Regions from separate parts of the Actinoplanes sp. NPDC051859 genome, predicted to be linked through region 3. Evidence: riboswitches for the same ligand, from Rfam matches in the RefSeq annotation. Region 3 holds a riboswitch; each other region holds the start of a gene.
The links. Region 3 has a riboswitch for S-adenosylmethionine ahead of ACIA1L_RS26170 (ABC transporter substrate-binding protein). Riboswitches for the same ligand answer to the same signal wherever they lie in the genome.
Positions count from the first base shown of each region.

Region 1: it holds a riboswitch for S-adenosylmethionine, as region 3 does, so the genes downstream of both, ACIA1L_RS16610 (aminotransferase class V-fold PLP-dependent enzyme) here and ACIA1L_RS26170 (ABC transporter substrate-binding protein) in region 3, are expected to answer to the same signal.
Region 2: it holds a riboswitch for S-adenosylmethionine, as region 3 does, so the genes downstream of both, thrC (threonine synthase) here and ACIA1L_RS26170 (ABC transporter substrate-binding protein) in region 3, are expected to answer to the same signal.

Region 1 covers NZ_JBITBX010000005.1:555,887-565,568, reverse strand. The annotation lists gene ACIA1L_RS16640 (universal stress protein) at 1-467, opposite strand, end outside; gene ACIA1L_RS16635 (HDIG domain-containing metalloprotein) at 588-1,157, shown strand; gene ACIA1L_RS16630 (APC family permease) at 1,133-2,497, opposite strand; gene ACIA1L_RS16625 (universal stress protein) at 2,577-2,993, shown strand; gene ACIA1L_RS16620 (STAS domain-containing protein) at 2,995-3,327, opposite strand; gene ACIA1L_RS16615 (serine/threonine-protein kinase) at 3,395-4,897, opposite strand; gene ACIA1L_RS16610 (aminotransferase class V-fold PLP-dependent enzyme) at 4,981-6,153, opposite strand; SAM riboswitch class IV at 6,274-6,390, opposite strand; gene ACIA1L_RS16605 (chaplin family protein) at 6,506-6,739, shown strand; gene ACIA1L_RS16600 (methyl-accepting chemotaxis protein) at 6,906-8,510, shown strand; gene ACIA1L_RS16595 (BMP family protein) at 8,519-9,562, shown strand; gene ACIA1L_RS16590 (DUF6461 domain-containing protein) at 9,559-9,682, opposite strand, start outside.
Region 2 covers NZ_JBITBX010000004.1:228,862-238,543, reverse strand. The annotation lists gene ACIA1L_RS12110 (AAA family ATPase) at 1-974, shown strand, start outside; gene ACIA1L_RS12105 (DUF3263 domain-containing protein) at 1,074-1,436, opposite strand; gene ACIA1L_RS12100 (ABC transporter permease subunit) at 1,483-2,469, opposite strand; gene ACIA1L_RS12095 (ATP-binding cassette domain-containing protein) at 2,457-3,452, opposite strand; SAM riboswitch class I at 3,598-3,710, shown strand; gene thrC (threonine synthase) at 3,721-4,995, shown strand; gene ACIA1L_RS12085 (hypothetical protein) at 5,197-5,640, opposite strand; gene ACIA1L_RS12080 (GNAT family N-acetyltransferase) at 5,637-6,194, opposite strand; gene groL (chaperonin GroEL) at 6,555-8,177, shown strand; gene ACIA1L_RS12070 (MFS transporter) at 8,236-9,480, opposite strand; gene ACIA1L_RS12065 (winged helix-turn-helix transcriptional regulator) at 9,537-9,682, shown strand, end outside.
Region 3 covers NZ_JBITBX010000011.1:209,699-219,380, forward strand. The annotation lists gene ACIA1L_RS26140 (PRC-barrel domain-containing protein) at 1-234, opposite strand, end outside; gene ACIA1L_RS26145 (amidase) at 277-1,749, opposite strand; gene ACIA1L_RS26150 (hypothetical protein) at 1,851-2,393, opposite strand; gene ACIA1L_RS26155 (hypothetical protein) at 2,556-3,173, shown strand; gene ACIA1L_RS26160 (amino acid ABC transporter ATP-binding protein) at 3,170-3,910, opposite strand; gene ACIA1L_RS26165 (amino acid ABC transporter permease) at 3,907-4,677, opposite strand; gene ACIA1L_RS26170 (ABC transporter substrate-binding protein) at 4,725-5,654, opposite strand; SAM riboswitch class IV at 5,881-5,997, opposite strand; gene ACIA1L_RS26175 (M6 family metalloprotease domain-containing protein) at 6,111-8,144, shown strand; gene ACIA1L_RS26180 (DUF2804 domain-containing protein) at 8,217-9,194, opposite strand; gene ACIA1L_RS26185 (DUF4956 domain-containing protein) at 9,310-9,682, shown strand, end outside.

The DNA.
Region 1 (9,682 bases), on a different contig from region 3:
GCGGTCCGTCCGACCGGTTCGGCGGTCTCGCCGGCCCGGCTACGCGCCGCGACGACCAGCAGTGCCGCGCCGGCGCTCAGCGCGGTCAGGGCGCGGACCGGGTCGTCATCATGCAGGATTGCCCGTTCGGCCTCGGCGGCCACGTCGGCGGGCAGGTGGTCGTACAGGGAGCAGGTGAGGAGCCGGTCGGCGTCGGCCATCCTGGCGCCGCCGCGCGCACCCGGTCGGGCGCCCCACACGTGGACGACCCGCAGCGGGAGCGACCGGCGGTGGGCCTCGGCGGCGGCACACCGCAGGATCTGGCCGCAGCGGCCGTCGTCATCCACCGCGGCGACCACGGCGGAACCGGGCCGATCCTGCGGTCCGATCCGGACGATGTCGCCGGGCCGGGCCGCCCGGACCTGGTCAAGGGGTGTCTTGGCGGCGTCGCCGGAGCGCGCGCCTGTCGCGGAGAGGCCAGTGGTCATCGTTCACTCCTCGTGGTCGCGCCCTCACCAGTATCGGCCAGTTCGGGGTACCGAGTCCACTTAAGCCGGTGTGCACGGCGGCTTCACCCCTCGTTCACCTCGACGGGCGACGATCCGCCGATGACGGTACGCACGCCGCTCCTCGCCACCGCCGCCCGTGAGATCGCATACGCCCTGCTCGGCGCCATGGGCGACCGTTGGCGGCACACCCAAGGCGTGGCCGAACGGGCCGCCGAGCTGGCCGGCCCGCTCGATCTCGACGCGGAAGTCCTGGTCGCCGCCGCCTGGCTGCATGACATCGGATACGCCGCGCCGGCCGTGGTGACCGGCTTTCACCCGCTCGACGGCGCGGAACATCTCGCCGCGCGCGGCTGGCCCCTGGCGATCGCCGCCCGCGTCGCCCACCACTCCGGTGCCCGCTTCGTCGCCGTCGCCCGTGGGCTGGCGGACCGGCTCGCGGCGTACCCGTACGAAGAGGGGCTGATGTCGGATGCGCTGACCTACGCCGATCAGACCGTGGGACCGCGCGGCGACCGGGTCACCCCCGCCACCCGGCACGCCGAGATGCTGCTTCGCCACGGTCCGGAGTCGTGGAACGGCAAGGTGGACCACGTGCGCGGACCCTATCTGCGGGAAGTGGCGGACCGGGTCGAGCTGTGCCTGCGTCAGCCGGCAGCTCTCCGGCGGTAGAGCCACGTGCCAGCCCACAGCACCACGCCGACAAGCAACAGGACGCCGGCGACTCGATAGTCGCTGCCGGCCCGGCCGGACAGCGGACTAGCCAGGTAGGCGCAGGTGATGGCGCCGATCACCGGGATGACCGTCGGCGCCTTGAAGTGGCGGTGCTCGACGCGGTCCCGGCGCAGCACCAGCACCGCGACGTTGACGATGGTGAAGACGCACAGCAGCAGCAGCGAGGTCGTGCCGCCCAGCGCGGTCAGGTCGGCGAACCAGATCAGGGCGAAAGCGACCATGGTGGTGAAGACAATCCCCACCCACGGGGTACGGCGGGTGCGGTGCACGAGGCCGAGCACCCTGGGCAGGACCCGCTCATTCGCCATGCCGTAGAGCAGCCGGCTCGCCATCAGCATGTTGATCAGAGCGGAGTTGGCCACCGCGAACATGGTGATGAAGGCGAAGATGGTCAGCGGGAACGCCGGGGCACCCGCCGACACCACCTTCAGCAGCGGGGCGTCGCCCTCGCCGAGGTCCGCCGGAGACACCAGGGCGACGGCTGAGATCGCCACCAGGACATAGATCAGGCCGGTGATGCACAGGCCGGTCAGCATCACCTTGGGGAAAACCCGGACCGGGTCGCGGGTCTCCTCCGCCATGTTGACCGAGTCCTCGAAGCCGACCATGGCGAAGAAGGCCAGCGCGGTCGCCGCGGTGACGGAGAAGAACGCACTCTCGCCCGGCGGCGTGTTGAAGTCGGTCAGCCGGGACAAGTCGCCATCACCGCCGCCGAGTGCCCACGCCCCGATGCCGATGACGATCAACAGGCCGGTCAGCTCGACCAGGGTCAGCACCACGTTGAGCTTGACGCTCTCGCCGACGCCGCGGAAGTTGACCAGGGCGATCAGCGTCATGAAGCCGACCGCGACCGCGGTGAGTCCCAGACCCTCGCCCATGGACAGGTCGAAGGCCTCCGCGAAGTTGCCCGCGAACGCCTTGGAGGCGCTGGACGCCGAGGTCAGGCCCGAGCACATCACCGCGAAGGTGACCATGAACGTCAGGAAATGCACCCCGAACGCCTTGTGCGTATAGAGCGCGGCACCCGCCGCCCGGGGGTACTTCGTCACGAGCTCGAGATAGCTGAAGGCGGTCAGCAGGGCCACGGCGAAGGCGAGCAGGAACGGCAACCACACCGCCCCGCCGACCTCGGACGCGACCTTGCCGGTGAGGGCGTACACGCCGGTGCCGAGAATGTCGCCGACCACGAAGAGCAGCAGCAGCCCCGGGCCGATGACCCGGTTGAGTGCGGGCTGTCCGGTCGCCTGGTCCGTTTCGGGGGAGCCCGCCTCTGCCATAGGTCCGAGCCTCGTACACCCGGCCCGATCTGTCGAGTGTGGGTTGTCCGCGGGCGCGCCGTGCAGCAGGATCGATGGCATGCGCATCGTGCTCGCCGCGAATCCGGAAGCCGATCAGCCCTGGGTCGCCGACGCCGCGGCGGGCCTGGCCAAACAGACCGGCGGGACGGTGGCGGTGGTCGCCGTCGATGAGGTGGAGTTGGAACGGCTGACGTCGGTGCCCCGTGCGGTGTTTGCGGAGCGCGCCGAGCGGGCCGCGACCGCGGCGGTGGATCGGCTGGCCGCCGCCGGGATCGAGGCCGCCCGGACGGTGCTGGCCGGGCGGGCGCTCGACCGCATCCTGGCGTTCGCCGACGAGCAGGAGGCCGACCTGATCGTGGTGGGTTCGAGCACCCGGCCCAAGGTGGCCGAGCGCCTCCTCGGCAGCGTCCCGCTCGATCTGATCAAGCGGTCACCGCGGCCGGTCGTGGTGGTGACCCACCCACAATCGACGTAGGTCAGATCTCCTCGGGGAGACCGAAGACGTCCGCGAGGCCGGTCACCAGGATGGCTTTGCGCACCGGCTGCGAGGGATTGGTCAGCGTCAGTGTGACGCCCTCCGCCGCCGTCGAGTTACGCGCGCTGACCAGAGCGCCGAGGGCGTAGGAATCGATGAAGGTCAGGCGGCTGACGTCCACGTGCAGATAGCGGCAGCCGGTGCCGCGGGCCGCCGAGACGAGACTGTCCCGCACTTCGTCGGCGCAGTCGAGGTCGAGGTCTCCGTCTAACGCCGCGGCGAGCAGTCCCTGCGGAGTGACCGGCTCGTACGCGACCAAGGTGTTCCTGGACATCTGAGAGAGGATAGCCGGGTTCGGTGGATCCGGCTCGCCGAGCGGCGCCGCCCCGACCCGACGGCGCTCACCGCGCGCCGCGATCCACCAGGCGAAAGCGCAGGCCGTCAGCGCTGGTTTTCAGCGGCGCGACAAAGACGACTTTGCGGTCGGCGTTCCACTGCACGGCGCCGTACTTGGCGCTGGCGATCCGGTAGCCCGGTCCGTCTGGAGCGCCCGTGTCCGCGAAGGCGAACAGCGTTTCCTGGGTGACGTCGCAGGCGGTGGCGACCAGCACGAGCAGACCCTCCGGAAGGAGGCGGACGCCGACGCACCGCGGCGCGCCGAAAGCGTCCGGAGTCGTCGACTGGATCAGGTAGTCGACGCCGGCCGGGACCAGGACGAACACCCCGTCCTCACCGGTGTCGTCGGCTGCCTTGGCCGGGCCCTCGATCGGCAGGGTGAGGTCCCGGTCGATGTCCGACATGCGCAGCCGGACCCGGCGTTTGCCGGCGAAAGCGTCACCGTCCCGGCTGGCCGCCGCGGCGCTGGGCGGCGGCGGTGCGGGCGCGGCGGCCGGTGCCGCTGGCGGTGCAGACTGCTGCAGCCGCAGCGGACCGGTGAGGACTCCGGCGACGACGAGCGCCGCGGCGCCCAGCATCGCCGCGGTCGCTACGACGATCTTGCGACGGTGCCACGCTCGGGGTGCATCGTCTGACGACCTCTCCGGCGCGGCGGACGAGCGCAGCAGAGTGGCGGATTCGGCTGCCGGTGGGGCGCCCGCCAGGAGCGTGTCGAGCAGCTCACGCGCGGTCGGCCGAGCCGCCGGGTCCTTCGCCAGGGCGCGCTCCACCAGGCCGTGCAGCAGGATCGGCAGGCCGGTCAGCTCGGGTGGCTCGGTCAGGATCCGCATGGCCGTGGCGGGCGGCGTGGGTGCCGCGAACGGGGTCCGTCCGGCAGCAGCGTGCGCGATCAGGACGCCCCAGGCGAACACGTCAGCCGGGAAGCCGACAATGTGCCGGTCGGCCGGCTCGAAGCGCTCCGGCGCCATGTAGGCGATCGTGCCGACCATGTGCCCGGTCGCGGTGTGGTGACTGGTGGCCTCCTGTGGTCGAGCGATGCCGAAGTCGATGACCTTGATGCCGCCGGGTGGAAGCAACACGTTGGCCGGTTTGAGGTCACGATGGATGACCCCGGCGCCGTGGATGGCGGCGAGTGCGGTGGCGGTGCCGATGGCGAGGCTGTGCAATGCGGAACCCTGCAGCGGTCCCCGTTCCTTGAGAACCGTGTCGAGGCTCGGCCCATCGACGTACTCGACGACCAGATAGGGCGGATCGTGATCGGGGTCGGCGTCGAGGACTTCGGCGGTGCTGAACGGAGGCACCTGCTGGGCGCGGTTGACCTCGCTGCGGAACCGGTTGCGGAAGCCGGGATCGTGGGCGAATTCGGGGCGGACCATCTTCAGAGCCACCAGGCGCCCATCGGGCGCCTCGCCGAGATACACGGCGCCCATGCCGCCGCGTCCGAGCCGGGCGCGCAACCGGTACCGGCCGATCCGGTGCGGATCGCCGGGCAGGAGCGGCCGGCTCATCAAGTCCTCATCTCAGGGCTCAGCGAAAGCGCCTGCGGGGCGCAGCGTTGGCACCCTACCGCCCGCGCGAGCGGTCCGGTCCGCTACGAACGGGTGCTGATCAGCGCCCCGAGAGCGGATACCAGCCGGTCCACGTCGTCGTCGCGGGTGCCGAGGCCGAAACTCACCCGCAGCAGCCCGGGGGTGCCGTCCCCACACGGTGTGGTGGCCTGCCCGGCGATGAGTCGCCGGGTCAGCGGGTGGGCGCAGAACTGGCCGGCGCGGACGCCGATGCCGTACCGGTCGGCGAGGTGGGTGGCGATGCGGGCCGGGTCGTGGCCGGGCAGGGCGAGCGACACGATGCCCACCCGCGGCGCTGCGCCGCGGAATGCGGTCACCTCGACCGCGCCGGGGATCGTGGTCAGCCCGTCGCGCAGGCGGGCCAGCAGTTCCTGCTCGCGCGCCTGCAGAGCCGCCCGATCGGCGCGGTGCAGGGCTGCGCACACCGCTCCGAGTGCGGCTGCGCCCAGCAGGTTAGGGGTGCCGCCTTCGTGCCGTGCCGGGCCGGTCGTCCAGGTCACGTCGCCGGGCTGGTCGCCGACCGCTGCGCTGGCGCCGCCGCCACTGAGGTACGGCGGTGCCGCGTCCAGCCAGTCGGACCGGCCGGCCAGCACTCCCGCGCCGAAGGGGGCGTACAGCTTGTGGCCGGAGAACGCCAGGTAGTCGACGCCCAGGTCGGTGAGCAGGACGGGGGAGTGCGGGGCGAGTTGAGCGGCGTCGACGGCGACCCGGGCACCGTGGGCGTGTGCCACGTCGGCGATGCGGCGCACCGGCCAGATCTCGCCGGTGACATTGCTGGCGGCGGTCACGGCGACGAGCGCGGGTCCGCGTACGGTCGCCAGGGCCCGCTCGACGGCAGCGACCGCCTCGTCCGGGGTCTCCGGGCAGGGCAGGCGCAGTTGCCGCGGCCACGGCAGCAGGTTGGCGTGGTGTTCGGTGTCGAACACGATCGTCGTGGTGCCGTCCGGCAACGCCCGAGCCAGCAGGTTCAGCGCATCCGTGGTGTTGCGGGTGAAGACGACGGCGTCGGCAGGGCGGGCACCCACGAAGGTGGCGACGCGCTCCCGGGCCCGCTCGTACGCCCGGGTCGAGGTGCGCGATCGGATGCCGGTGCCGCGGTGCACGCTGCCGCACCACGGGATGAGGTCCTGCACGGCGTCGGCGGCGGCGCGGACGCATGGCGCCGACGCGGCGTAGTCGAGGTGGGCGAAGCGGATGCTGTCGCCGTTGGCGAGGGCGACGTTCGCGTTGGGGTCGACGACGTCGAGGTCATGCCGAACGGCCCTGCCGACAGAAGTGGTGATCACAGATTGCTCCCCGGGTCGGGGGCCGGATGAGGCCCGCGCTTGCCCGCGCCGGAGTTGGCACAGGCCCGGTCTTCACCCGGGGCACCCCATCGCGGACGCAAGGGTTGCCGGCCAGCTAGCCGGGGCTCAGTGCTGGCACTCATGACCAATGCCGAACTTAGCAGACACCCCCGTAAGAGTGTTCTCTCGGCAGTGTGCCAACCGCCCGTGATCCGACAATTACCTTGAGTGTGCAGTTGTTGGAACAAACGGAAGGAAAGCTATGAAACTGGTCAAGGGATTGCTCGTCGCTACCGCGACTGCGGCCGCGGCCCTGGCGTTCAGCGCCGGACCCGCGAGTGCGCACGTCGCCGGGGACGACTGGGACACCACCAACGTCGGGCTGCTGAACGGCAACAGCTTCGACACGTCGCTGGAGATCCCGGTCAACATCTGCGGCAACAGCCTGGCGATCCTGGGCATCGCCAGCGGCAGTGCAATCTGCATCAACCACTGACGTCAATCGGTAGCACCGGCGTCCGGAACGGGGTGGCACGCAGGATCACCCAATCCGGACGCCGGGGTCGCCCGAACATCCGCTTAACCACTCAGTCGCGCTGTGCCGATGCCGAAGGGGGAAATGCGGCAGCTGTACGCCGCCACCCAAGCGGAGGGATGACCACGTGCGGCGGTTCTCTATCGGCACCCGTCTGTTCGGGACCTTCGCCGCTGTCCTCGTGCTGCTGCTCGGCGTTGCCGCGATGGGCTTCGCCACGATCGTCGCGCAGCGGGGTTCCGCGAACGACGTCCGCAGGCTCGAGGTGGCGACGCGACAGGCGGAGGAGATCAAGACCCACGCCGCCCTGCTCAACGGCTGGCAGGCCAGCTACATCAACGACATCTACCGGCTCGGCGCCGCCCGCGCGATCGGCGGCGACTCGGTCGCGTTCAAAGCCTGGCAGCAGGAGCGCGACACCTTCCGCACCTTCCTCTCCCAGGTGGACATCGGCAACTTCAACGGCACCGAGAAGGAGCTGTTCCAGCAGGTACGCGCCGAACTCAACACCTACATCGAGGTCAACGAGAAGCTGGGCACCGCGTACGAGCCGGGCACGCCGCAGGCGCTGTGGAACGCCGACCAGATCGCCATCAACGACAGCTTCAACAGCTACTACCGGATCATGGTCCACGCCCAGAAGCTCGCGACCTCCGTGGACGCCCGCAGCATCGAGGCCGTGCAGGCTTCCGCGGACTCCGCGCAGCGGGCACAGTGGGCGATCGGCCTGGCGACGATCCTGGCGCTGCTGCTCGGCGCCGGATCCGCGTGGGTCGTGACCCGCAGCATCGTGCGCCCCGTCGGCGCCGCCCGCGACGCGCTGCGCCGGGTGGCCGATGGTGACCTGACCGAGACGCCGAAGAGCAAGTGGCACGACGAGGTCGGCCAGATGGCGGTCGCGCTGGGGCAGGCGGTCGACTCCGTGCGTACCATCGTGTCCGACGTCGCGACCCAGGCGGACGCACTCACCCGGACCTCCGCGGACCTGGACGCCGTCTCGGCGGCCTTCAGCAAGAGCGTCGGCGACACGTCGCTGCAGGCGGACCTGGTCGCCGGGGCCGCGGAGGACGTCAACCGCAACGTGGACTCGATGGCCTCCGGCTCGGAGGAGATGGGCATCTCCATCCAGGAGATCTCGCGCAACGCCACCGACGCGGCCACCGTCGCCGCCGAAGCGGTCGCCGCCGCCGAGACCGCCAACGGCACCGTCGCCAACCTCGGCTCGTCGTCCTCAGCCATCAACGACGCCGTCCGACTGATCACCAGCATCGCGGAGCAGACCAACCTGCTCGCGCTGAACGCCACCATCGAGGCTGCCCGCGCCGGCGAGCTCGGCAAGGGCTTCGCCGTCGTCGCCGGTGAGGTCAAGGACCTGGCCCAGGAGAGCGCCAAAGCCGCTGAGGAGATCGACGGCCTGGTCAAGGCGATCCAGGGCGACACCGAGGCGGCCGTGGTCGCCATCGGGCACATCGGCGGGGTCATCGCGCGGATCAGTGACTACCAGACCAGCATCGCCGGAGCCGTCGAGGAGCAGACCGCCACCACCGTCGAGATGAGCCGGGGCGCGGTCGCCGCATCCAGCGGCACCGCCAGCATCGCCGAGAACATCCGCGCGGTCGCCGCCGCCACGTCGGTCACCTCGGCCGAGGTGGCCCGCGCCCGCGAGGCCGCGGCCGAGCTGACCCGCATGTCCACCACGCTGCGCGACGCTGTCGGGCAGTTCCGGTACTGAGGATGCAGATGCGCAGAAGGATCACCGCCGCCCTGCTGGCCGCCGCAGTCGGGCTGCTGTCGGCCTGCACCGCCGCGCCGGTCACCGGCACGACGGACACCAAGCTCATCGGCCTCGGCAAGGAAGCGATCCACGTCGGCATCGCGTACGACAGCGCGGGCCGCGGCGACAAGAGCTTCAACGACGCAGCAGGTCAGGGCATCGACCGGGCCAAGAAGGACCTGCTCATCCAGGCCACCGAGACGACCACCAAGTCCGAGGACGACGCGGGCCGGACGGCGGCGCTGAACGAACTCGTCACGGCCGGCGCCAACCCGGTCATCGCCGTCGGCTTCCTCTACGCAGGCGCGGTCAAGGCCGTCGCCGAGCAGCACCCGGACCGGCTCTTCGCGATCATCGACGACGACTCGGTGCAGGCCAAGAACGTGGTGTCGCTGATCTTCTCCGAGGAGCAGGGCTCGTACCTGGTCGGCGTGGCCGCGGGCCTGGCCACCAAGAGCGACCGGGTGGGCTTCATCGGCGGCGTCGAAGTGCCGGTCATCGGCAAGTTCGGCGCCGGCTTCGAGGCCGGCGTGCACAGCGTGGACCCGGATATCCGGGTCGAGTCCCGCTACCTGAGCAAGCCGCCGGACTTCAGCGGCTTCGGCGCCCCGGACAAAGGCAAGGCCGCGGCCGCCGCCATGATCCGCAACGGCGCGGACGTCATCTACACGGCCGCCGGCGGCTCCGGTGCGGGCTCCTTCGAGGCCGTGGCGGCCGCGGGCAAGGGCGTGTGGGCCATCGGCGTCGACACCGACCAGTACGCCACCGCCGACGCCAAGGTGAAGAACCAGATCCTCACCTCGATGCTCAAGCGCGTCGACAACAGCGTCTTCCAGGAGATCCAGGCGTTCATCAAGGGCGACCGCTCCGGCGGCTCCCGGCGCTACGACCTCAAGGTCGACGGCCTCGGGTACGCGACCTCGAACGGCGCGCTGAAGCCGTACGTGTCCCGGATGGAGAAGGCCCGTTACCGTATCCTCAGCGGCGCGGTGAAGGTGCCGCAGAGCTAGTTCTGCAGTGCTTTCTCGATGTCGGCGCGGAATCCGTCGTCCTCGCCGAGGCGGTCGCGCACCGGCAGCAGGGCGGCCCGCAGAGCCACCTGCGCATCGCGGCCGAGCACGCCCCGCAGG
Region 2 (9,682 bases), on a different contig from region 3:
CCGGATTTGTTGCCGCCGACCTGGGTGCCCTGGCCCGCGAGGCTGGGGTCCGCGCGGCCCTGCGGCAGAAGGAGAGCGAGTCGCCCACCGTGGCGATGGCCGATTTCGAGGCCGCGCTCGACGTGGTCCGGCCGACCTCGATGGCGGAATCCACGCTCGAGGTCGCCCAGGTGACCCTGGACGACGTCGGGGACATGGCCGAGGTCAAGCAGGTGCTCACCGAGTCGGTGCTGTGGCCGCTGACCTATCCGGACACGTTCGCGCGGCTCGGCGTTCAACCCCCGCGCGGCGTGCTGCTCTACGGGCCGCCCGGATGCGGCAAGACCTACCTGGTCAAAGCCATTGCGGGTACGGGCAAAGCAAACGTCCTGTCGGTCAAGGGCGCCGAGCTGCTGAGCAAGTGGGTCGGCGACAGTGAACGCGCGGTCCGGGAGCTGTTCCGCCGTGCCCGAGAGGCCGCGCCGACCCTGGTGTTCCTGGACGAGGTGGACGCGTTGGCTCCGACCCGCGGCCAGGCTACCGACGGCGGCACCACCGACCGAGTCGTGGCCGCCCTGCTCACCGAGCTGGACGGTGTGGAGTCGCTGCGCAACGTCGTGGTGATCGGCGCGACCAACCGGCCCGACCTGATCGACCCGGCCCTGCTGCGGCCCGGGCGGCTGGAACGACTCGTCTTCGTGCCACCACCAGACGCGGACGCCCGTGCGGCGATCCTACGAGCGTCGTCGACGTCGGTGCCGTTAGCCGAGACCGTGGACCTGGACGTACTGGGCGCGGAGCTGGAGGGCTTCTCAGCGGCGGACTGTGCGGCGCTCATCCGGGAGGCGGCGCTGGCTGCCATGCGCGAGTCCCTGGAGGCGACGACGGTGACCGCCGAGCACGTGGCGACTGCCCGCAAGCGGGTGCGCGCGTCGCTCGACCCGGTGCAGGTGGCCTGGCTGGAGGCGTACGCGGAGACGCACGCCCCCGGCTAGAGCGCCTCGTGGCAGCGGCGGCGGGTGCCGCCCGGCCGCCTGACCCGCGTCTTGATCAGCGGCGCCGGGTGCAGCCCGGCCGCCTGACCCGCGTCTTGATCAGCGGCGGCGGGTGCGGGCTCGGGTGGAACGCAGGCGGCGCAGGCGGCCGACGAGCATGGGGTCGTGCGCGAGCGCGGCCGGGTTGTCCAGCAGGCTGTTGAGGACCTGGTAGTAGCGGGTCGACGAGAGCGCGAAGGTGTCGCGGATCGCCTGCTCCTTGGAGCCGGCGTGTTTCCACCACTTCTGCTCGAAGGCGAGGATCTGCTGCTCGCGTTCGGTGAGGGCGGGCTGTTCGGTGTCGATCTCGGCCTCCTCCGCACTGCGGGGGGCCGGGACGTGCTGCTGGTCGGTCGGGGCGGCGTCGGGCTGCATAGGTGACCTCGGGGTGATGGAAGGCAGCGCGGAGGGGAACGCCACCATAGTGGCAGTCGTCGCTCCCCGCCGCGCGCCTTCGGCCGAAGTTACCTCAGGTGATGTCTCGGCTACGCAGAGTCCACATTGCTGCGGCGATCACCGCGGCCACCGTGACCGCGAAGAGGCCACCCGCCGCCGGCCACTCGATCGTCATCGTCGGTGGCTCGCAGCCGGTCGCCGAGTTGAGGCAGGGCGCGTTCCAGTCGGTGATCTTGTAGGACTTGTCCATCCATGCCGCCACCCAGGTCGGGATCAGGTACTTCTCCGCGTAGGACACCTGGGCCATCGCCAGCACCGTGCCGAGGCCGAACTGGAACAACACGACGACGGCGATGGCCGCGCCCATGGCCACCGCGGTGTGCCGGCCGATCGAAGCCAGGCCGAAGCCGACCGCGCCGAAGACGAGCACCAGGACCAGGCCGCGCAGCTCCATCAGCAGCATCGACTGCCAGGCCCCCGAGGTCATGCCGTCCAGCGTGCCGCGCAGGTTGGCGATGACCGCGAAGATGCCCGTCCACACGGCGGAGAGCACCACCGTGATGCCGGTCAGCACCACCAGCAGCGCGGCCAACTTCGTGCTCAACACCTTGATCCGTTGTGGCCGCCACAGCAGCAGATTCATCATGCCGCCGCTGCTCCACTCCGCGCCCACGAAGGAAGCGCCGAGCACGAACGCCAGCACCGCGAGCAACGCGGCGAGCGTCGTCGCCATCGCCCCGAAGTGCTTCTTGAAATTGAAGGTCGAGGGCATGTACCACTCGGCCTGGTAGTCCTCGCGAGTCGGTGTCCACTGGGTGCACTCCGGCTGAATCGCGCAGATCTTGTTCTGCTCGACGGACATCGCCAGATCCCGCTGGAAGCTGGCCTCCGCCTCCTTCTCCGCGGCCGCGACCACCTCGGGGGTGGACTTCTGGTTCGTGAAGAACATGCCGACGGAGATCGCCCCGAGCACGAGCACGAGCCCGAGCACGAAGAAGCGGGTGAAGCGGCGCTTGGTGAAGCGCTTGGTCTCTGCCGTGTACAGGCTCAATGTCCCCACCCACCCTGCGCCGGACCCGACTGGGCCATGACCGTCTGATCCACCTGGCGGTGCTCGCCCGCCACCGGCGCGGTGCCGGTGAGCTCGAGGAAGACGCTTTCCAGGTCGACCGTGACCGGGCTGAGCTCGGAAACGAACAGGCCGCGTTCGGCCAGCGCCCGGGTGATCGCGCTCGGCTGGTTGACCGCCGCGACCATGAGGTGATCCCCCTCGAGGTTGACCTGAGCGCCCAGCTCGCGCAGCGCGGTAGCCGCGGCGAACAGGCCCTCCGGGGTCTCCATCCGCACCCGCACGGCCGAAGAAGCGTGCTGGGCCAGCACGTCAGCGACGGCACCCGCGGCGACCCGGCGCCCGCCGGCGATGATCGTCACCGAGTCGCAGATCAGCTGGATCTCGGCGAGGATGTGGCTGGACAGCACGACCGTCATGCCGGACTCGGCGAGGTTGCGCATCAACGTCCGCATCTCGCGGATGCCGCCCGGGTCGAGACCGTTCGCAGGCTCGTCCAGAATCAGCAGCTTGGGGTTCTTGAGCAGCGCGGACGACACCGCGAGGCGCTGCTTCATGCCGAGCGAGTAGGTCTTGACCCGGTCCGAGGCGCGGTCGCGCAGCCCGACCAGCTCCAGCACCTCGTCCACCCGCTGCGGGGCCACGCCACCCGCGTCGGCGAGCAGCGACAGCGTGTCGCGCGCGGTGAAGTTGCCAAAGAACTGCGGGCTCTCGACGATCGCCCCGACCGAGCCGGCGATCTCGGGCAGCGCGGCGGGGACCTCGCGGCCGAGGATCGCCATCCGGCCGGCGTTCGGCCGGATCAGGCCGAGCAGGGTACGCAGGGTGGTGGTTTTGCCCGAGCCGTTGGGACCCAGGAAGCCGTGCACCTGGCCGGACTCGACCACCATGTCGAAGCCGTCGAGTGCCCTGCGCACCCCCTTCCGGGTCTTATAGGTCTTCTGGAGACCTTCGATCTCAAGGACGGCGGCCACGCCGAACCTCCTGGCTTGTGGGGGAATGACGTCCGTCACCCTAAGCAACGTGTGCCACCGGGGCGGGGAGGCGAGGCCCACGCTTCGGGACGATCCTCTTGGCAATCCGCCGCGGCCACGTAAAGTGGCGATGACACAACTGAATACCTCATCCAGAGGGGCTGAGGGATACGGCCCGACGACGCCCCGGCAACCACCACGCGCATCGAGCGTGGCAGGTGCTAATTCCGTCCCAGCAGCAGCTGGGAAAGATGAGAAGGAGCCTCGTATGACGTCGACCGTCGACGCCCCCGCCACCAGCCCCGCCCGCGCCCTCGTCTGTCGCGGTTGCGGCACCGAGTTCCCCCTCGCCGCGCAGCACGCCTGCTTCGAGTGCTTCGGGCCGCTGGAAGTCGCTTACGACGCCGCCGCTCTCGCCGCGGTCACCCGTGAGCAGATCGAGGCCGGACCGCAGAACATCTGGCGCTACGCCGCGCTGCTGCCCGCCGGCCAGGACCCGGCCACGCGGGTCACCCTCGACCCCGGCCTGACCCCACTCGTCGCCGCGCCCGCCCTGGCCGCCGAGCTGGGCCTGCGCGCGCCGCTGTGGGTCAAGGACGACTCGGCCAACCCGACCCACTCGTTCAAGGACCGGGTCGTCTCTGTGGCCCTGACCGCCGCCCGCGAGCTCGGCTTCACCCGCTTCGCGTGCGCCTCCACCGGCAACCTCGCCAATTCCGTCGCCGCGCACGCCGCCCGGGCCGGCGTACCCAGCATCGTGTTCATCCCCGGCGACCTCGAACCCGGAAAGATCATCACTTCGGCGGTGTACGGCGGCGACCTCGTCGCCATCGACGGCTCCTACGACGACGTCAACCGGCTCTGCGGCGAGCTCGTCGAAACCGACGAGTTCGAGGACACCGCCTTCGTCAACGTCAACGTGCGCCCGTTCTACGCCGAAGGATCCAAGACGCTCGGGTACGAGGTGGCCGAACAGCTCGGCTGGCGCATCCCCGCCCAGGTGGTCATCCCGATGGCCTCCGGCGAACTGCTGACCAAGGTGGACAAGGCGTTCAGCGAGCTCGTCGAGATCGGCCTGGTCGAGGCGCCCGCGGACGGCTGGACGGTGTTCGGCGCCCAGTCCACCGGCTGCAACCCCATCGCCGCCGCGCTGCACCAGGGCACCGACCAGATCGTGCCGGTCAAGCCCACCGGCATCGCGAAGTCGCTCAACATCGGCGACCCGGCAGCCGGGGCGTACGCCATCGAGGCCGTCCAGCGCACCGGCGGCTGGATGGACCACGCGAACGACGACGAGATCCGCGAGGGCATCCGGTTGCTCGCCCGGACCACCGGTGTGTTCGCGGAAACCGCCGGCGGCACGACTGTGGCGGTGCTCAAGAAGCTCGTGGAAAGCGGCCGGCTCGACCCTGAGAAGGAGACGGTTGTCTACAACACCGGCGAGGGCCTGAAAACCATCGACGCGGTCGCCGAACTGGTTGGCCCCACCCACCGGATCCAGCCCTCCCTGCGCGGCGCCCGCGACGCCGGATTGCTGGGATGACACTGTGTAGTCAGTAATCAGCCGTACGTCGAGATTTCCTACCCGCGAGGTCTTGCGCGCGGATCTCGGGATCGGCAGGATGCTCTACGCGGGAGGACGCGACGCCGTACGCGGCCCCACCTCGAGCTTGGCGACAATCTCTTGGGGCCCAACGACCCAGTGCCGGAGGCGCTGTGCGCGCGTCCTCCCGACCAAACTTCGCTACGGAGCTTTCCGCCGCCACCGTGGTCGCAGCGGCGCCTCGGCATAGCCGCCCGAGTCGAGCCCCGCGTGCCGCTCGAAGAAGTTCCGACTGCCGTAGGTGCCGGTCGCCAGCCAGGAGTAACCACAGGCCGCCCAGTAAGCCGGCCAGAAGAGCGGACCGAGGACGGCGTACTGATCTGCATGCCGGCTTTCGTGGGCGAGTAGCTCGGCGCGGTCAGCGTGCAGCAGCCACTCGGCGGACCGCCGGGTGATGATGACCGACCCGACGGTGAAGCAACTCGCGGGCGGAATCCGCCGCCGGTAACCCTCCGCGACCAGAATGCCGTCCCGGCCCCGCCGCACCTTCGCACCGGTCAGCACGGCGATCCCCAGCCCGGCCAGCGTGGTGCCGTTGACGGCGGTGAGCACCGACCGCGTCAGCCGCCACCGCCGCCCGGTCATGCTCGGCGGCGCATCTGCAGTTCGCGCAGGCCGGGAATGACCGGGTGCGGGACTCGCACACCGGTGTCCTCGAAGCCCAACCGCTCGTACGCCCGCACCGCCCGGTCGTTGCCCAGCACCACCTCGAGCATGAGCTCGCGCCGGCCGCTGGCGAGTGACCACTCGGCCACCGCCTCCAGCAGGGAGTCGAGCACACCGGTCCGGCGGTGCGCCGGGGTGATGTAGACCGCGAAAACCACCGTCGTCGCCGGATCCTCGGGCAGCACCGTCCCGCCCGCATGGCCGATCAGCCGACCACCTGCGTGGCTGTTCTCCCCGTGGGGGCCGGTCTCCCTGTGCGGATCGGCGACGAACTGAGCCAGGCGGGGGCCGCCAGCTGCCAACTCGATGCGGCGGCAGAAGTCTGCGTGTGGGCGGGCGGCCGCCTGGGCCAGTGTCTCCAGGAAGGCGAGTGGGCTGTCGGCCAGCATCTCGAGCCGCAGCGCACGCATCCGAGCCGCGTCATCGGCCCGCACCCGGTGCACGGCGAGCGCTGGCGCCAAAGTGCTGGTCATGCTGCTTGTACTACCTGTTTGTCCGGGGTCAGGCAAGGGGGATGGCGCTATTGCAGCTCCCCGCGCCGCTTCTCCCGTACGGTCCCCGGGGGTGGTCGTTGTCCTTGCACTCGACCCCCGAGAGTGCTAAACAAGTTCTTGGCACTCGCGCCACGTGAGTGCCAGCAGGTCGGGACGGTGGGGTCACGGCTACGGCGCCGCCATCGGTGTCGCAGCACGGGACCGGTCGTCGCGGGCTATCCGGCTCGACCTACCGGACGTCGCATCGCCAGGTGGTGACGTCCGAAAGCGTTTCCTCACCGTGCGGAGGGCTAGGCCGAGCAGGCCCGGCGCCGCGAATGTCCAGGAGGACACAGCCGAATGGCCAAGATCATCGCATTCGACGAGGAAGCTCGTCGCGGCCTCGAGCGGGGCATGAACCAGCTCGCTGACGCCGTCAAGGTGACGCTCGGCCCCAAGGGCCGCAACGTCGTGCTCGAGAAGAAGTGGGGCGCCCCCACGATCACCAACGATGGTGTGTCCATCGCCAAGGAGATCGAGCTCGAGGACACCTTCGAGAAGATCGGCGCCGAGCTGGTCAAGGAGGTCGCCAAGAAGACCGACGACGTTGCCGGTGACGGCACGACGACGGCGACCGTCCTCGCCCAGGCGCTGGTTCGTGAGGGTCTGCGCAACGTTGCCGCCGGCGCCAACCCGATGGCCCTGAAGCGGGGCATCGAGGCCGCTGTTGCCAGCGTCTCCGAGGGCCTGCAGCAGCTCGCCAAGGACGTGGAGACCAAGGAGCAGATCGCCTCCACCGCCTCCATCTCCGCCGGTGACTCCACGGTCGGCGAGATCATCGCCGAGGCCATGGACAAGGTCGGCAAGGAAGGCGTCATCACCGTCGAGGAGAGCAACACCTTCGGGCTCGAGCTGGAGCTCACCGAGGGCATGCGCTTCGACAAGGGCTACATCTCGGCCTACTTCATGACCGACGCCGAGCGCATGGAGGCCGTCTTCGACGACCCCTACATCCTCATCGCGAACAGCAAGATCTCCGCGGTCAAGGACCTCCTCCCGGTCCTCGAGAAGGTCATGCAGGGCGGCAAGCCGCTCGTCATCATCGCCGAGGACGTCGAGGGCGAGGCCCTGGCCACCCTGGTCGTCAACAAGGTCCGTGGCACCTTCAAGTCCGTCGCCGTCAAGGCCCCGGGCTTCGGTGACCGCCGCAAGGCCATGCTGGACGACATCGCCATCCTCACCGGTGGCACGGTCATCAGCGAAGAGGTCGGCCTCAAGCTGGACGCTGCCGACCTGAGCCTGCTGGGCCAGGCCCGCAAGGTCGTCATCACCAAGGACGAGACCACCATCGTCGACGGTGCCGGCAACGCCGAGCAGATCCAGGGCCGGGTCAACCAGATCCGCGCCGAGATCGAGAAGTCGGACTCCGACTACGACCGCGAGAAGCTGCAGGAGCGCCTGGCCAAGCTGGCCGGCGGCGTTGCGGTCATCAAGGTCGGCGCGGCCACCGAGGTCGAGCTCAAGGAGCGCAAGCACCGCATCGAGGACGCCGTTCGCAACGCGAAGGCGGCCGTCGAGGAGGGCATCGTGCCCGGCGGTGGCGTGGCGCTCGTGCAGGCCGGCAAGACCGCGTTCGACAAGCTGGACCTGACCGGCGACGAGGCCACCGGTGCCAACATCGTCAAGGTCGCGCTCGACGCCCCGCTGCGGCAGATCGCCGTGAACGCCGGCCTCGAGGGCGGCGTCGTGACGGAGAAGGTGCGCAACCTGGAGGCCGGCCACGGCCTCAACGCCGCCACCGGCGAGTACGTCGACCTGCTGGCCGCGGGCATCATCGACCCGGCCAAGGTCACCCGCTCGGCGCTGCAGAACGCCGCGTCGATCGCCGCGCTGTTCCTCACCACCGAGGCGGTCGTGGCGGACAAGCCCGAGAAGACCCCGGCCCCGGCCGGCGCCCCGGGCGGCGGAGACATGGACTTCTGAGTCCACTGCTACACCGAAACGGGCCGTCCCCTTGGGGGCGGCCCGTTTTCCGTTGCCGCTAGCGGAGGCTGGTGTCGAGCTCGCGGTCCGGCTGGGGCTGTGGCAGGTCTGTGAGGTCGCGCAGGCCGCGGACCGGGGAGAGCAGCCAGGCTAGGGGAGCGCAGACGGTGACTACCCCGAGGATGAGCAGGGTGCCGCGGGTGCCGAGCGGGCCGGCCAGTGCACCCGCGATCAGGCCGCCGAGCGGGATCGCGCCCCAGGACACGAAGCGGACCGTCGCCATGACCCGGCTGAGCAGCTCAGGAGGGCTGGCCAGCTGACGGTACGTCCGGGTCGTCACGCTCAGCACGACCACTCCGGCAGCGAAGGTGAAGCTGCCTAGGGCGAAGAACGCGGAGGCGAAAATGCCTGTGCCCCAGGGAATGGTGAGTGCACCGGCGACCGACACCAATCCAGCGATGATCATGGCGCGCGCAGAGCCGACCAGGTCGGTGAACCGGGTGGTCAAGGCGGCGCCGACGAGACTGCCGACGCCCTCCGCAGCGAGCAGGACGCCGACCAGGCTGGGCGCGGCATGCAGGTCGCGGACCAGGTAGAGCGGGAAGAGGGCGAGCTGGGCGCCGCAGACGAAGTTGACGGCCGTGGCGGCCCACATTCCCGGACCCATGACCGGGTGCCGGACGACATAGGTGAAGCCTTCGCGGATCATCGCGCCCAGCGGCGGCCAGCGGTCGGGTCGGGCGGCACGCCGGGCCGGCAGCGTGCGCAGCAGCAGGGCGGAAACCAGGTAGCTGACCGCGTCGAACAGTAGCGTCGGCACCGCGCCGAGCGCCTGCACGATGACGCCGCCGAGGGCCGGGCCGCCCAGCTCGGTGACGGAGTGGGTTCCCGAGGTGAGGCTGTTGCGGGACTGGAGCTGATCGCGGTCGACGATCTCGGGCAGGAACGTCGAGTTCGCAACGTCGAAGATCACGTTGGCGAAGCTGATCACCAGGGCAGTGATGACGAGGTGGGTGACCGTGAGCCGGTCGGCCCACCAGGCGAGGGGAACCGTCCCGACGGCGATCGCCCGGGCCAGGTCCGCGCCGATCTGGGCACCGCGCAGGGGTAGGCGTTGCACGATCACCCCGGCGGGAAGTCCGATCACGATCCAGGCGGCGTACCGGGCCGCCGCGATCAGGCCGATCTCGAACGGCGTCGCATCGAGGACCGCGAGTGCCGTCAGCGGTAACGCCACGCCCCCGATAGCCGACCCCCACGCACTGGTCGTGCCAGCCGCCCACCACCGCCAGAAGACACTCACGGTTCCCCCCGTCCCGTCGAGTCAGTTTCAATTTGGAACGGACTATACTGGGCGGCGTGCGACGGGTCGACCTCACGGATGCGGACTGTGGCATCGCGCAGGCGCTCGGCGTGCTCACCGACTGGTGGACATTCCTGGTGGTGCGCGATATCGCCGGCGGGGTGACCCGCTTCGACGGGCTGCAACGGGAACTGGGCATGAG
Region 3 (9,682 bases):
GGTGACCAGCTTCTTGGCGTACCGGACGCGGACGGCCGAGGGGCTGACGGTCGCCCCGGTCAGCGGCACGAACACCAGCCGGTGCCGCCCGAAGAAGCCGACCTTGACGGTGGCGAACGCGGGCTCGTCGGTGCCGGTGTCGACGTACACGGCCTCGAGCTCGCCGATCTTGTCGCCCTGGGGGTCGATGACCTTCTCGCCGCGCCAGTCGCGCAGGTTCTCAGCGGGGAACATACGACCGTATTCCCCGCGGGGAACCTCCCCACACGTGCGGCGCTACTCGGCGGCCGAGGGTTGGCGGGGGTGGGGCACCCGACCGGTCTGATTCTCCGGGTTGCCCGGCGTTCCGGACGGCCAGTGCCGCGCCCACTGCCGGTCATCCTCCAGCTGGGCGGCGAGGGAGACCAAGAGCGGCTCGCTGTGCGCGGGACCGAGCAGCTGCGCGCCGACCGGCAACCCGTCGGTGGTGAAGCCCGCCGGGACGCTCACGCCCGGCCAGCCCAGAACGTTCCACGGCCACGCGTACGGGCAGGCGGCGATCATTGCCCGGTCCGTGTTCCAGCTGGACAGCGCGTCCCAGGCGCCGATCCGTGGCGGTGGGGTGGCGGTGGTCGGGGTCAGCACCACGTCGTATTGGGTGAAGATGGCGCCGATGCGGCGGCGCAGAGGAGCGTCCGCGGCCCAGGACAGGCGCAGTGCCGCGCCGCTGAGCAGCTGTCCCTGCCGGGCGGTGTGTCGGGTGCGGCGGTCGAGCACCGAGATGTCCGGCACCCGCTGAGTCCAGTCCCGGACGCCGGTGGCGGCTCGGGGCACGAAGGCCAGGCCGATCAGCCCGTAACGCGGGTTGGCCTCCACGACCTCGTGCCCGAGCCGGGTGAGCGTCTCGGCCAGGCCGACGACGGCCTGCCGGACCGCCGGGTCCAGTGGCCGGGAGATGCCGCCGGCGAATGCGCTGCGGAACGACAGCGCGATCCGCAACCGGCCCGGATCCCGGCCCACGGCGGGGAGCACCGGCACCGGCGGCGGCTGGTGCAGGTCGCCTTGATGGCTGCCGGCGGCCGAGTCGAGCAGCAGTGCGGCGTCGGCGACCGTGCGAGCCAGTGGCCCGTACCCGGTGAGCCCGTGGAACGCCTCCGGGTGCGGCCAGGTGCTGATCCGGCCGCGTTGGGGTTTGATGCCGACCAGGTGGGTCCAGGCGGCCGGGATGCGCACCGAACCGGCACCGTCGGAGCCCAGCGCTGCCGCGACGAGCCCGGCGGCCACCGCAGCGGCAGCGCCGCCCGAGGACCCGCCGGGGGTCCGGTCCAGCGCCCACGGGTTGCGGGTGGCGCCGAAGGCCGGCCCCTCGGTGAACGGCCACTGGCCCAGCTCACACGTGTTGGTCTTGCCCACCACGACCGCTCCGGCGGCCCGCAGCCGGCGGACCGCCTCGGCGTCGGTCTCCTGCGGCGGAAATTCGCCGTCGCAGCCGAACGCGGTGGGGTCCCCGGCCACGTCGATATCGTCCTTGAGCGCGACGGGGACGCCCAGCAGGGGCAGCCGTTCCCCTGCGGCGAGGCGTCGGTCGGCGTCCTCGGCCTCCGCGAACGCGGCCTCGGCCCGCAACCGCCGAAACGCGTTGAGCGTCGGTTGAGCTGCTTCGATGCGCAGCAGGGCCCGTTCGACGAGCGACGTCGACGTGACCGTGCCCTCGGCCAGTGCCTGTGCCTGGGCCGTGAGTCCGTCGGGTGCGGCGTGGGCCATGGACATCCCCTGTCGTCGACGCGGTGAAACGCATCGAACGATAGGCAATGGTGGCTGCCGCGTATAGGTTGATCTCAATAAAAAGCCCGATCAGCCCTAGGCCCGGGTCACCGCACCCGCTTGACCCCCACCCGCGGCTCGCCCGCAGCCGACAGCAGGAGCACCTCGTCGCCGGTGCCGACCAGCTCCAGCTGCAGCACCGCGATGTGCCCGGCGCCAACCGACACCAGCCCGGCGCCGGTCACGGTCAGGATGCCCGGCCAGCTCAGATCCTCCTCGAGCAGCCGGACCAGGCCGTCGGTCACCGGGCCGTCGCCGCTCTCGCGCGCCGCCACTGGCAACGTGTCGGGCACCGTACGCCCCGCAGCCACCAGCCGATGCACTCCGATCCCGATCCGTCCTTCCCGGACCTGCGCGTCGAGGCAGATCGGTCCATGCTCCGCTGGCAGCGCATTCAGGGCAGTAGCCGCAGCTGTGGCATCGTCCGGATCGGCGGACACTTGCAGCACTTCCGCCAGCGGAGCCGCAGAGTGCTCGAACGCCCCACGGAACACTTCCATGAAACTGCGGAACGCCGGCAGTTCGTCCGTGCCAAGGTCGATCCGCACCGCGTCGAAGATGAAGCTCTCCCGCATCGTCGCCTCCCCCATCGGCTGCCACGTTCCGCCGAGCGTGGCACGCCCCGGTCGCTTCCCGGCGGCGAACGCTGAAGGTTGTCAGCGAACCGACACCCGGGCGGCAACCCGGTGGCACTCAGTGCGGTCTGCCGGCGGCCGATTCCATCCTTGACGCCAACCTGGGAGGGATTGCCGGTGCTTGTTCGTACCTGGATTCTGCGGCTGGCGGCAGCGGCGCTCCTCCCGGTCCTGCTCAGCGGCTGCGATGTGCCCGAGGCGCTCGGCGGCAAGGGGTCCGCGAAGGAAGCCGACCAGGCGGCCGAGCCCGCGGCGGGCTGGATCGTCGTCAAGCAGGGTGCGAAGGCCCCGGAGAAGACCGCGCCGAAGGCGGTGCCGACGCCCAGCGCCACTGTTCCACCGGCCAAGCCGGCCGCGGCGCCCGCGCCCGCGCAGACCGGGCGCAGCACCGATCTGCGCTGCAGCGAAAACTACCAGCCCGGCAAGATCGACGGGCTGGACACCACGATCGGATCCACCTCAGCCACCGTGCGCTGGCTCGACACTGGCGACAAGAGCGTGCTCACTTACCGCGTCACCAGCATCTCCCAGCAGCTGAACTCCGGTGCGCAGCCGCCGCTGGTGTGGCAGGAGGTCAAGCCGGCCAAGGGTTGCGCGATGCTTTCCGCGGTCATCACCGGCCTGAAGCCGAAGACGCCGTACATGTTCTCGGTCGACATCGTCCGGGCGACCTCCTGGCAGAACGGGCTGATGGCCGCGACCGTCGCCCGGTCCCCGGTGATCAAGACGCTCTAGAGCACCTGCGAGAGGAACTGGCGCAACCGCGGATGGGTCGCCCGCTCGAAGATCTCGGCCGGGGGACCGGCCTCGAGCACGACCCCGCGATCCATGAAGGCGACGGTGTCGGCGACCTCCCGAGCGAAGCCCATCTCGTGAGTCACCACGACCATGGTCATGCCCCCGGCGGCCAGGTCGGCCATCAGGCCGAGCACGCCCTTGACCAGCTCCGGGTCGAGCGCGGAGGTGGCCTCATCGAAGAGCATCACCTGCGGCTGCAACGCCAGGGCGCGCGCGATCGCGACGCGCTGCTGCTGGCCGCCGGACAGGTGCGCCGGGCGGGCGTCGGCCTTGGCCGACAACCCCACCAGATCCAGTTGGGTACGGGCGATCGCCACCGCCTCGTCCTCGGACAGCTGCTTCAACCGGCGCAGCGCGAGCGTGATGTTGCGCAGCACGCTCATGTGCGGAAACAGGTTGAACTGTTGGAACACCATCCCGACCCGTTGCCGCAGCCGGTCCGGGTCGTCGGCTAGCACGCTGCGGCCGTCCAGCAGGACGTCGCCGCGGTCCGGCTCGATCAGGCGGTTGATGGTGCGCAGCAGCGTCGACTTGCCGGAGCCGGACGGCCCGATGACACACGCGGTCTCGCCGCGGGCCACGTCGAGGTCGACGCCGCGCAGCACCTTGTTCGGTCCGAAGGCCAGGTGGATGTCGCGCAGCGCCAGGCTGACGGAAGTGGCGACGTCGGTCATCGTTCGGTTCCCCTCACCGCGCCGGACAGGGCCAGGTCGTCATCGTCGTCGGGTGCCGCGGGTTGTCGGCCGTTCCGCAGCCGCCGGTCGATCCAGTTGACGATGTGGGTCAGCGGCACGGTCAGCGCGAGATAGAACAGCCCGGCCAGCAGCAGCGCGGACTCGTTGCCCGTGGTAGCGGCATGGTCTTGCCCGATCCGGAACAGTTCCCGCTGGCTGGCGACCAGTCCGAGGAAGTAGACCAGGCTGGAGTCCTTGATCAGGGCGATCAGCTGGTTCACCCAGGCCGGCAACACCCGGCGAATGCCCTGCGGAATGATCACCAGCCGCATCGACTCGGCCCAGGAGAAACCGAGCGCGCGGGCGCCCTCCAGTTGGGCTGCCTCCACGGACTGGATGCCGGACCGGAAAATCTCTCCGATGTACGCCGCCGCGATCAGCGACAGCGCCAGAATCCCCAGCGGGTAAGGGTTCGGCCCCCAGATCTCCATGCCCAGCGGCGCCAGCCCCACGCCGATCAGCAGGATGGTCGCCGCCGCCGGGAGCCCGCGGAACACGTCGGTGTAGACCCGGGCCGGCCAGCGCAGCCAACGGGTCCGCGAGATCCCGGCGACGGCCAGGAGGAGGCCGAAGATCGAGCCGAGCAGGGCGGCGGTGACCGCCAGGATCAGCGTGTTGCGCAACCCGACCGAAACCATCTCGGGCAGCGCGGCCCGCATCGACTCCCAGTCGAAGAACGTCTCCCACAGAGTGCTCAGCGCATCCATCCGTCGGTCACCGTCCCCTACTCGTTGTTCCGTAGTGTCAATCGCGGTCAGGAAGCAGCCGACGCGGAGGCCGCCGGAGCCGTGGCAGTGGCGGACGCAGTGGCGGACGCACTGGCCGCCGGAGTCGCCCCGGCCGAAGCCGAGCCCGCGGCCTTGCCGCTGCCGGGCTTGAAGTCGGCCGGCACGGGACGGCCGGGGTAGTACTGCTCCTGGAGCTTCTTCCAGGTGCCGTCCGCGATGACCTCGTCCAGGCCCTTGTTCAACGCCTCGCGCAGCTTGTCGTTGCCCTTCGCCACCGCATAGGCGGTCGGGGCGGGGGACAGCTCCTTGGCCGCGACCTTGATCTTCGAGTTGCTGTCCGCAGCGGACTTCTCGCCGATCTCCGCGGGCGCGATCCAGGCGTCTGCGGTGCCGGCCTTGAGCTGGTTGATCGCACCGTTGTAGTCGGGCACCCGCACCGGGTTGAGGCCCTTACCGCTGGCGTAGTCGTCCTGGACGGTGCCCTGCACGACGACGACCCGCTTGCCGGCGAGCTGGTCGAACGAGGTGATCGTCGAGTTTGCCGGCACGTCGAGTCCGAAGTAGCCGAAGTCGTAGCCGTTGCCGAAGTCGACGGTCTTCTTCCGCGCCTCGGTGATGGTGATGGAGGAGCTGCCGACGTCGAACTTCTTGTTGTTGACCTGGGACAGCAGGGCGGAGAAGTCGGTGCCGACGAACTCCACCTTGAGGTTCAGCTTGCCAGCGACCGCGGTGAGCAGGTCGTTGTCGAAGCCGGTGAACTTGCCGTCCTTGAGGTAGACGTTCGGCGGCGCGTCGGTCAGCGTGCCGGTCCGCAGCACACCCGGCGTCTGCAGGCCGTACGGGTTGTCGGCCGAGCTGGCGGCCTTGTCGTCGCCGCAGGCGGTGAGCAGGGTGGTGCCGAGGATCGCGGTGATGCCGAGGGCCGCGGCCCGGGTGAAGGCAGGCAGGAATCGCACAGGGTTCTCCGATGACAGGTGTTCGACGCGGGCAGAGCGCAGGGCTCCGCCACGCAGAGGGGAGGGCGTACTGAAGGGGGAGTGGGGCGCGGCTAGCGCGCGTCGCCGGGGCGACAGGCGGCGCTGCAGACCCGCATCATGTCGACGTGCCGGCGCTGGGTCAGGGCCGGTGTGATCGGATCGCGGGAAGACATGGTTCTCCTAGGTCGGGAATGACCTGGGAACCAGGCCACGCTTGCACGGCGAGCTTGCGCTCGGCGTGCCTGGTCTTCACCCGGGGCACCCCACCGCGGAGGAGGGTTGCCGGCCAGCAAGCCGGGGCTTGATGCTGGCGCTCATGACCTGGTCGAAAGGCTAGCAGCCGGGCTGGCCTTGCCGTCCAGTCAGTGAGACCACGCTCACCTGCCCGACACCCAAGGCATTGATGAGCGTCACTGAAGCTGCCAGGATGGGCCGATGACCATGCGAAGGCGGGTAGGACCGGCCGCGGCGGCCGTACTGCTGCTCCTGGCCGGGGCCTGGGCGGCCCCGGCGCCGGCGAGCGCCGAGCCTGCGGGCGGCGACGCGGACACTCCCTGGCGGCTGCGGCACTGGCCGCAGACCCAACCCTGGCAGCGGGACCAACCCGCGGCCGCGGCCCGCCCGGCCGGTGCCCCGAGCCCCATCGACCCGCAGATCTACGAGCTGCCGGACACGATGACCTGGGACGACTACGTCGCGGTGCCGGGCACCAACTGGGCGGACCCCGCAGTGCGCGGTTCGGTCCGCAATTTCAAGGGCGCGCTGGTGCTCGTCGACTTCGCCAACCAGCCCTTCGTGGTGACCCAGCCGGAACGGTCCACCATCTACGGCACTCCCATCGGTGTCCACGATGTACCGCGCGCCGACGTGCCCGAGTTCTACGGCGACTTCCTCAACAAGCCGGGCGGACTCAACCGCGGACACACCATCCACGAATACTGGATGGAGGACTCCGGCGGCCGGTTCGGCATCGAGCTCGGCAGCTTCGGCGTCTACCAGATGCCCCAGTTCAGCCACGAGTACGGTATCGAGACCTCCATGCAGCGCGGCCTCGGTTGCCCGGCCGGTGACACGTGCGGTCGCGACATTCGTACGGACGCCCGCGCGGCCTGGATCGCCGACGTGGGTGAGGAAACCGCCGCGCAGTTCGACTTCGTGTTCTTCCTCGCGGCCGGCCAGGACGAATCGGCGACCTGGCAGGAGTTCGGCGAGATGAAGTTCGCCACCAAGGAGCAGGTCTCGGACGCGTTCGGCCCACCGGACGCCGCTCTGCCCAACTGGAATGCCACCCGTTACGTCGAGTGGACGTCGTGGGCGGCCTCGTCGAACATCTGGCCCAACGCCACCAGCGGCAGCTCCGTGCAGGCCGAAAGCTCCGGCATGTCCACCTACGCGCACGAGTTCAGTCACATCCTCGGCGTCGGCGACAACTACAACAACCCGTACTCGGTGCCCGCCCGCCGCGACTACAGCGGACCGTGGGAAATGCTCAGCCGCGGCACCTTCAACGGCCCCGGCGGCCCGCACAGCCGCTGGCTCATCCCCGGCATGGCCGGCTCCTCCATGGGCGCCCAGCACATGCTGCGCAACAAGCTCAAGCTCGGCATCGTCGACAACGCCGCGGTGGTCCGCCTGTCCCGCGCCGCTCTCGCCACCTCCGGCGTCGTGGTGTCCCGCGTAACCGCCCGCACCGTGCAGGGCGGCACCGCCGGCATCAACGTCACCCTCGACGGCGGCGACCGCAGCCCCGCCTGCGACACCACCACCGACCCGTACTGCGACGGCGGCCGGTACGACAACTACACGCTCGAAGTCGTCGACCGGATGGGCTTCGACTCCTTCACTCCCGACTCGGGCGTCCTGCTCGCGAAGACCAAGAACGCCGACGCGGCCCCGTTCATCTGGACCATCGACGCCAACCCGCAGGACATCGACAAGGTGGACTTCGTGTCCCCCGACGGCACTGAAAAGAAGATGACCATCGGCGATTATCGGCAGCTCTCGGACGCCCTCTTCCACGCGGGCACCGACTCGGGCAGCCGCTACGAATACGTCGACACCGCCAACCGGCTCCACTTCTACGTATTGGACCGCCAACGGGATGCGGCCGGCGTGCTCTCCTACCGGGTGGCCGTACGCTCCCTCGACGGCGCCGGACCACACCGCCGCGGAGTCGCCCTCTCCGCCTCCACCGGCACTGCCACCGGCTCGGGCTGGTCCCGTTGCCGCCTCCCCATCCGCAACACCGGCAGCGCCACCGACGTCTACCGCATCGCCGCTTCGGCCGGTGCCGGCTGGACGGTGTCACTGCCGCGTGCCGTCACCGACGTGGCGGCCGGACAGGGCGGCACGGTCGAGGTCCACGTCAAGCGCCCTGCCGGTGCTGGACGCGGCACGACGGTGACGGTCACCGCCAAGTCGGAGAGCAACGCAGCCGTGGCCGCCACGGCTACCTGCCGAGTCCGCTGATCCCGCTATCGTGGTCCCGGTTCCCACCCGCGGGATCCGGGACCACGATGCTGGTGAAGGGCGGGTGCGCGCTTACCAGCGGTTGCGGGCTTCCTCAGCCCAGCCGGTGAGGCCGCTCAGGTCGACGCGATGGCCGGCGGAATCGGTGGCCCAGCCGGTGAAGTGGCCGAAGCACTGGTGGGTTTCGCCGGCGAGGATGCCGAGATTGGTGCGGGAAACGCGCTCGTGGAAAGGCTCGAAGCGCACGTCGACCCGTTCGCCCTGCACGCGCCAGGGTTGGCGCCAGGCCCGCCGGTCGTACGTCCAGACCAGGTCTTCGGAAATCTTGTGGAGGACGCCGTCGAGGATGAGGCCGTTCTCGGTGCTGCCCGTGCCGTCGGTCCACTTGCCACCGAGTTGGAGGGCGCGGCCCGGCGCATAGCCTGCGGCCCAGTTCCACGCCGCCGAGTACGGCCACTTGCCGCGCCCGTGGTCGAGGACGGCGAACGACCCGTCGAGCGGCACCGGGTGCAGGACGCCGCCGAGCCCGAGGGTGCCGTGGACGGGGCGGCCGACGTCCTTGAGCGTGTACTGGAAGCGGGTCGTGGACCAACCGACGACCACGCCGAGGACGTCGTGGCCGGTGTGGGGGATGGTCAGGTCGAGGTCGATGTTCTTGGCGTGGGCGCGCACGGTGGTCGCGGCGGCGTCCTGGTCGATGTCGATGGAGAGGCCGCCGCCCCGCGCGGACACCCGGCCAGTGCCGGACACCGGCGGAAATACGGCGTCCCGGGCAAACGGCACCGTCGCTTCGGCGGTCGTCTCGTGGCCGGTCGCCCGGTCGAGGACGTAGAGGCTGTGTACGCCGGCGTAGTCGAGGGATGACGCGACCACGCCGATGATGTGCGACGGGGTGACGACGCCCCAGTATTCCCACCGTTTGGTTCGCCCCCAGCCGCGCAGGTTGGCGTGGTGCAGGGGCGTGCGGCTGAAACCCACCGCGGCCGGGTTCAGGCGCCCGTCGGGGCGGCACAGCTCGACAGCTGAGGTGATCTCGCGTTCCCCGGTCATGGCCGCCATTTGATCACGCCCACTCTCGTACGGCCGGCACAGGATCGGCACAGGGAACGGACAGGTGCGCCGGGCGTACTGAGGAGGTCGTTGTCGTCTGGAGCTAGGAACGCCCGTGAATCAGCTGTTCGCCGTGGGTGCGGATCTCGTCGCCATCGCCTTGTTGACCTTCGCCGTCTATTTCCCGCGGCACCATCGGCGGGACCTGGTGGCCGCCTTTCTGACCGTGAACATCGGCGTGCTGGCCTGTGCGACGGTGCTGGGGTCGGCGAGCGTCGGGGCGGGGCTCGGTCTGGGGCTGTTCGGCGTGCTGTCGATCATCCGGTTGCGGTCGGACGAGATCGCCCAGGTCGATCTGGCCTACTACTTCGCCGCGCTGGCGTTGGGCCTGCTGGCCGGGCTGGGCGCCGAGCTGGGGTCGGTGACCTATGCGCTGATGGCCCTGGTGGTGGCGGCGCTGCTGATCGGCGACCATCCCCGGCTGTTGC